DNA from 2 places in the Streptomyces sp. CAI-85 genome. Region 1 is predicted to be linked to the other one. Evidence: riboswitches for the same ligand, from Rfam matches in the RefSeq annotation. Region 1 holds a riboswitch; the other holds the start of a gene.

Region 1 (3,510 bases):
GGGTCCTGAAGGGTCGTGTCCACGCAGCGAGTCTACGAGGCACCACCGACACACCTCCCGCTTCCGCCCCATCGGAGCAGGACTGCGGCCGAGCTGTGACGGAGCGCGGAGATGCGGGGGGCTTGTGCTTCGGGGGCACGGCCCCCCCGGGAGTCAGAAGGCGGGGCGTTCAGGGTCCAGGGCGGCCAGGCCCTCCGTGGGGGAGGACGCCTGGGCGAACCAGCGGCGGGGGATGCGGCCCGCCAGCCGGGCCAGCCGGCCGGCCTCGACCCCGGCCCGCATGGCCAGCGCCATCCGCTCGGGGTCCTGGGCGCGGGTCACCGCCGAGGCCAGCATCACCCCGGCGCACCCCAGCTCCATCGCCAGCGCCGCGTCCGACGCCGTACCGGCGCCCGCGTCCAGGATCACCGGCACGCGCGCGTGCTCGACGATGAGCTGGAAGTTGTGCGGGTTGCGGATGCCGAGTCCCGAGCCGATGGGGGAGCCCAGGGGCATCACCGCGGCGCAGCCCACGTCCTCCAGCTTGCGGGCGAGGACCGGGTCGTCGTTGGTGTACGGCAGCACGGTGAACCCGTCGTCCACCAGGGTCTCCGCCGCCTCCAGCAGCTCCACCGGGTCCGGCAGCAGGGTGCGTTCGTCGGCGATGACCTCCAGCTTCACCAGGGAGGTGCCGAGCGCCTCGCGGGCCAGCCGGGCGGTCAGGACCGCCTCCCCGGCCGTGAAGCAGCCGGCCGTGTTGGGCAGCACCCGGATCCCGAGCCGCTCCAGGACCGACAGCACCGAACCGTGCACCGTCGGGTCGACCCGCCGCATCGCGACCGTGGTCAGCTCGGTGCCGGACGCGACCAGCGCCCGCTCCAGCACCTCCAGGCTGGGCGCGCCCCCGGTGCCCATGATCAGCCGGGACGAGAAGGTCGTCCCCCCGAGGACGAAGGGATCGTCGGCCATGGCTCAGCCTCCCTGGACGGCGGTCAGGATCTCCACCCGGTCGCCCTCGGCGAGCGCCGTGGCGGGCCACTGCGCGCGCGGGACGACCGTCTCGTTGAGCGCGGCGGCCACCCCGGAGGGGGCCGGCGCCAGCGACCGTACGACGCTGTCGAGCGCCGTGCCGGAAGCGACCTCGCGCCGCTCCCCGTTGACCGAGATGGTGACGGACGGGCTCATGCGGGCTGCTCCAGGAGGGCGGCGGCGCCGAAGCGCCGGGGCGTGAAGGGACGGGCCTCGTCGGGGAGTTCACCGGTGGTCAGGGCGTGCGCGAGGGCGTCCCCGGTCACCGGGGTCAGCAGCACCCCGTTGCGGTGGTGGCCGGTGGCCAGCAGCAGTCCGTCCAGCTCCGTCGGTCCGAGCAGCGGCGCGTTGTCCGGGGAGCCGGGACGCAGTCCCGCGCGGGTCTCGGTCAACGGCAGTTCGGTGATCCCGGGCACCAACTCATGCGCGTCCCGCAGCAGTTCGTACACGCCCCCGGCCGTGACCGTGGTGTCCCAGCCCAGTTCCTCGCTGGTCGCGCCGACGACCAGCTCGCCGTTCTCGCGCGGCACCAGATACACATGGCTGCCGCGCACCACGGCCCGCACGGTGCGGTTCAGGAACGGCGCGTGGCGGGGCGGCACGGCCAGCCGCAGCACCTGCCCCTTCACCGGCCGTACGGGCGGCCGGACCGGGTCGGGGATCCCGGTGAGCCGTGCGCTCAGGCTGCCGCCCGCCAACACCACCTGTCCGGCGGCCAGTTCCGTCCCGTCGTCCGTGACCACCCCGGTGGCCCGCCCGCCGGTGACGGACAGCCGCTCGGCCCACGCGCGGTGCAGGGTCACGCCCGTGCGTTCGCAGGCGGTGACCAGGGCCGCGGCCAGCCGCCGCGGATCGACCTGATGGTCGCCGTCCACCCGGAGGCCGCCGCGCACGCCCGGCGCGAGCATCGGTTCGAGGCGGCGGCACTCGCGGCCCGACAGCCACTGCGAGTCGAGCCCCGACCGGGTCTGGAGCGCGTGGAGTTCCCGCAGATGCGCGCGGTCGTCGGCGTCCAGCGCGACCGCGAGCGTGCCGCAGCGCCGGTGGCCGACGTCCTGCCCGGTCAGCTCGGTCAGCTCCGCCACGAAGTCCGGATAGCGGTGCGCCGAGGCCAGGTTGAGGCCGAGCAGTGTCTGCTCGCCGTGGTGCAGTTCCGTGACGGCGGCCAGCATGCCGGCCGCCACCTGCGCGGCGCCGCCGCCCGGCGCCGGATCCACCACCGTCGTGACGAGCCCGCGCTGCGCGGCCCGCCAGGCCGTGACGAGCCCGATGATCCCGCCCCCCACCACGAGGACGTCTGCTGCTGGTGTACGCGACATCGGCGTCCAGCCCCTCCCTTCGCCGGCATGACCCGGATCAGGTTCGTACGGTCGGAGGCCGGCCAGCCTCCCTCTCAGCCCGGTCCGTCCGGGCTCCCGCGAGTGCTCTACGTTGGCCACCCTAGCCCGCCCGCGCACGTCTCAGTAAGGGAGCCTCCGCCGTGCCCCGCTCGCTCGACGGTCTCGTCCTCGCCCCCGTCGCCGACCAGGCCCCCGGCCAGGTCGGCACCCGCACCCGCTTCACGTACCACGAGGCCCAGGGCGTGATCTGGGCCGACTACGCGGGCGGTGACGTCGTACGCGGCCATCTCGTGGGTACCCGTAGGGGGGACCGGCTGGACTTCCGGTACGTGCAGCTCAAGCAGGACGGCACCACCTCGTCGGGGCACTGCGTGTCGACGGTCGGGGAGCTGCCGGACGGCCGGGTGCGGCTGACCGAGACCTGGGAGTGGGAGTCCCGGGAGGGCGGCGGCACGAGCGTTGTGGAGCAGGTCACGGAGCACGACCGCTGACTGACGTTCCGTCAGGTGTCTAAGGTGATCAGGTGAGCGAGCAGAGACTGGACGACGAGGGCAGGCCCACCGGACGGCGCGTGGTCGTCGCGGGTGCCGGGATGGCCGGGGTGCAGACCGCGGTCGCCCTGCGCGAGCAGGGCTTCGACGGCACGGTGACCCTGATCGGCGCCGAACCCCACCAGCCCTACGACCGCCCCCCGCTCTCCAAGGCCGTCCTCCTCGGCAAGGCCGAGCACTCCGCCTTCGACGTCGACTTCGAGAGCCTCGGCATCGACCTGGTCCTCGGCCGCGAGGTCCTCGGCCTGCGCCCCGCCGACCACGCCCTGGACACCGAGACGGGGCCCGTCCCCTACGACGTCCTGGTCGTCGCCACCGGCGCCGAACCGATCCGGCTGCCCGGCGCCGAGGGCGTCCCGGGCGTCCATCTGCTGCGCACCCTGGACGACGCGGAACGGCTGCGGCCCGTCCTCGCCGACCGGCACGACGTCGTGGTCGTCGGCGCCGGCTGGATCGGCGCCGAGTTCGCCACCGCCGCGCGCGAGGCCGGCTGCGCGGTCACCGTCGTGGAGGCCGCCGACCGGCCGCTCGCCGGAGCCCTGCCCGCCGAGGTCGCCGCCCCGATGACCGGCTGGTACGCCGACGCCGGCATCGACCTGCGCACCCACACG
Region 2 (3,510 bases), on a different contig from region 1:
GGCGGCGATCTTGTAGGTGATGACGCCGGTCTTGACGTCGTCCCGGTTGGGCAGGCCCAGGTGCTCCTTGGGCGTGACGTAGCAGAGCATCGCCGTGCCCCACCAGGCGATCATCGCGGCGCCGATACCGGAGGTGATGTGGTCGTAGGCCGGCGCGACGTCCGTCGTCAGCGGGCCGAGCGTATAGAACGGAGCTTCATCGCAGATCTCCTGCTGAAGGTCGATGTTCTCCTTGATCTTGTGCATCGGGACATGTCCCGGGCCCTCGATCATGGTCTGTACGTTGAAACGCTTGGCGATCGTGTTGAGTTCCCCGAGGGTGCGCAACTCCGCGAACTGGGCCTCGTCGTTGGCGTCCGCGATCGAGCCCGGCCGCAGACCGTCGCCCAGCGAGTAGGTGACGTCGTAGGCGGCGAGGATCTCGCAGAGTTCCTCGAAGTGCTCGTACAGGAACGACTCCTTGTGATGCGCGAGGCACCAGGCCGCCATGATCGAGCCGCCGCGCGAGACGATGCCGGTCTTGCGGTTCGCGGTGAGCGGCACATACGCGAGACGGACCCCCGCGTGGACGGTCATGTAGTCCACGCCCTGCTCGGCCTGCTCGACGACCGTGTCCTTGTAGATCTCCCAGGTCAGTTCCTCGGCCCGGCCGTCGACCTTCTCCAGCGCCTGGTAGAGCGGCACCGTGCCGATCGGAACGGGGGAGTTGCGCAGCACCCACTCCCGCGTGGTGTGGATGTTGCGACCGGTGGACAGGTCCATGACCGTGTCGGCGCCCCAGCGCGTCGCCCAGGTCATCTTCTCGACCTCCTCCTCGATGGAGGACGTCACGGCCGAGTTGCCGATGTTGGCGTTGACCTTCACCAGGAACCGCTTGCCGATGATCATCGGCTCGATCTCCGGGTGGTTGACGTTGGCCGGCAACACCGCGCGGCCCGCCGCGATCTCCTCGCGTACGACCTCGGGAGAAATGTTCTCCCGGATGGCCACGTACTCCATCTCGGGCGTGACCTCACCACGGCGGGCATACGCGAGCTGGGTCACCGCGCTGCCGTCCCGGCCGCGACGCGGCAGGCGCGGGCGCCCCGGGAACACCGCGTCGAGGTTGCGCAGTCCGCCGCGCGGCGAGGTGTGCTTGATGCCGTCGTCCTCAGGACGGACGGGGCGGCCCGCGTACTCCTCGGTGTCACCGCGAGCGATGATCCAGTTCTCACGCAGCGGCGCCAGCCCCCTGCGGACGTCCGTGTCGACGAGCGGATCGGTGTACGGGCCGGAGGTGTCGTACAGCGTGACCGACTGCCCGTTCGTGAGATGCACCTGACGGACCGGCACACGCAGATCAGGGCGAGTGCCCTCGACGTATCCCTTGTGCCAGCCGATGGACTTTCCAGCCTCTCCGCCGCTCACATCGGCCGCGTCTCCGCCGGCCGCGTTCTGCGTCAAGGCAGGCGTGCGTACGTCCTTGTTGGTCATGAGACCTACTCCCTACGCCGGCATTACCCGGTAACAGGTTCGGCGGTCGACGCAGCGGCTACCGTCCACCGATGTTTCATGTGAAACATCACTCAGCGAAGTGACGTTCCACGTGAAACATCGCGAAGACGGAGGTCAGCGCCCTCTCAGCCCGGTGCTCCGAGCTCCCGCGTGTGCAAAGGTGGCTCCACGCTAGCGTCAATTCGGGCGCGGTGAACAGAGGGCCCCTTTCGTTCTTGCGATGATCGGTCGGTGACCTCGACACCCCAGCCCCCGTACTCACCCGAGCCACCGCGCAGGCCCGGCACCGGCGGCGGCCCCGGCAACGGCCCGGGCCGTGCCGCTGGAGACGACCGCGATTTCAGCCAAGAGAGCGGGCCCGGTGGTGGGTTCGACCGTGGCGGGCGGGGGCCGGGGGCGAGGCCAGGGCCGGGGTACGGCGGGGGCGCATCGACGGGGCAGGGGCGGGGGCCTGGTCCCAGTCCTGGTCCTGGCGGACCGGGACCGAGCACCGGGGCCCAACGACCCGTGCCTGCGCACCAGCGGCCGGATCTCGGAGGTCCTCGGCACAATCCCGAGGGGCAGGGGCCTGCGCAGGGGCCCGGCCAAGGGCGGGGGCAAGGGCCGGGCCAGGGGCAGGGACGGGGGCAGGGTCAGGGACGGGGGCAGGGCCCAGGGCAAGGGCAACGACCCGGTGGGACGCCATCCGGGCAGGGGCAGCCCCAGGGCCCCGGTACCGGCCCCGGCCCAGGGGGCGGTTACGGCTACGGCCGCCCCGGCCCCGGCGACCCCTACGGGCAACGGGACTTCGACCACGGGCAGGGCTACGGCCCCGAACCCGGCCAGCGGCAGGGGCGCGAGCACGAACACGGCTACGACCACAGCCATGACCCCGACGACACCCCCACCGACGAATCCGACAGCGGACACGGCCACGACGGTCACGGCTCCGGTGCCGGTCACGGCGGCGGACACGGCCCCGGCAACGGCCACGGCTCCGGCGGCGGCCACGGCCACTCGCACAGCCACAGCCACGGCCCCGCCGCCCCCGTCTCCAAGCACCTGCGCAAGGTCATCGGGGCGATCCTGATCCCCTTCGCCGGGGCGGTGCTGGTCGGTCTCGCCCTGCTGTGGCCGGGCGGCGCCCCGGCGCACGAGCGCACCGGCGTCGGCTTCGACCGGCAGACCCAGCACGCCACGGTCACCCAGGTCGTGAGCGTGAGCTGCTCGTCGGTGAACGCCTCGGGCGGCACACCGACCGGTGACACCTCCACCGCCGAGGGCTCCTCGGCCGTGCAGCAGGCGAACGGGACGTGCAAGAAGGCCACGATCCGTGTGGACACCGGCAAGGACAAGGGCCGTACGTTCACCGAGATCGTCCAGCCGGACCAGTCACGGCAGTTGCACGAGGGCGAGCAGGTCATCGTCGCCTACGAGCCCTCGGCGCCGCGGGACCTCCAGTACTCGGTGACCGATGTGAACCGCCGGGTGCCGCTGGCGGTGCTCGCGCTGATCTTCGCGGTCGCCGTCGTGCTCGTGGGCCGACTGCGAGGCGTCATGGCCCTGGTGGCGCTGGCGATCAGCTTCCTCATCCTGAACTTCTTCATCCTGCCCGCGATCCTGGAGGGGTCGAACCCACTGGTCGTGGCGGTGGTGGGGTCCAGCGCGATCATGCTGATCGCCCTGTATCTGTGTCACGGGCTGTCGGCCCGCACATCAGTGGCCGTGCTCGGCACGCTGATCTCGCTGCTGCTGATCGGCGTTCTGGGCTCGGTCTTCATCGACTGGGCGGGGCTCACCGGCAACACGGACGACAACACCGGCCTGATCCACGGGCTGTACCCGTCGATCGACATGAGCGGTCTGCTGCTCGCGGGCATCATCATCGGCTCGCTCGGTGTGCTCGACGACGTCACGGTCACCCAGACCTCGGCGGTCTGGGAGCTCCACGAGGCCAACCCCGCGATGGGCTGGCGCGGGCTGTACCGGGCCGGCATCCGCATCGGCCGCGACCACATCGCGTCCGTGGTCAACACG

What was found. A riboswitch is a leader RNA that binds a small molecule or an ion and turns the genes downstream of it on or off. The one in region 1 is predicted to bind thiamine pyrophosphate.
Region 2: it holds a riboswitch for thiamine pyrophosphate, as region 1 does, so the genes downstream of both, thiC (phosphomethylpyrimidine synthase ThiC) here and thiO (glycine oxidase ThiO) in region 1, are expected to answer to the same signal.

Annotation. Positions count from the first base shown of each region.
Region 1 covers NZ_JAANNX010000042.1:5,522-9,031, forward strand. The annotation lists gene pknB (Stk1 family PASTA domain-containing Ser/Thr kinase) at 1-23, opposite strand, end outside; gene G6W55_RS28595 (thiazole synthase) at 154-948, opposite strand; gene thiS (sulfur carrier protein ThiS) at 952-1,164, opposite strand; gene thiO (glycine oxidase ThiO) at 1,161-2,327, opposite strand; TPP riboswitch at 2,325-2,437, opposite strand; gene G6W55_RS28610 (hypothetical protein) at 2,489-2,839, shown strand; gene G6W55_RS28615 (NAD(P)/FAD-dependent oxidoreductase) at 2,920-3,510, shown strand, end outside.
Region 2 covers NZ_JAANNX010000047.1:13,761-17,270, reverse strand. The annotation lists gene thiC (phosphomethylpyrimidine synthase ThiC) at 1-1,473, opposite strand, end outside; TPP riboswitch at 1,466-1,654, opposite strand; gene G6W55_RS29590 (YibE/F family protein) at 2,002-3,510, shown strand, end outside.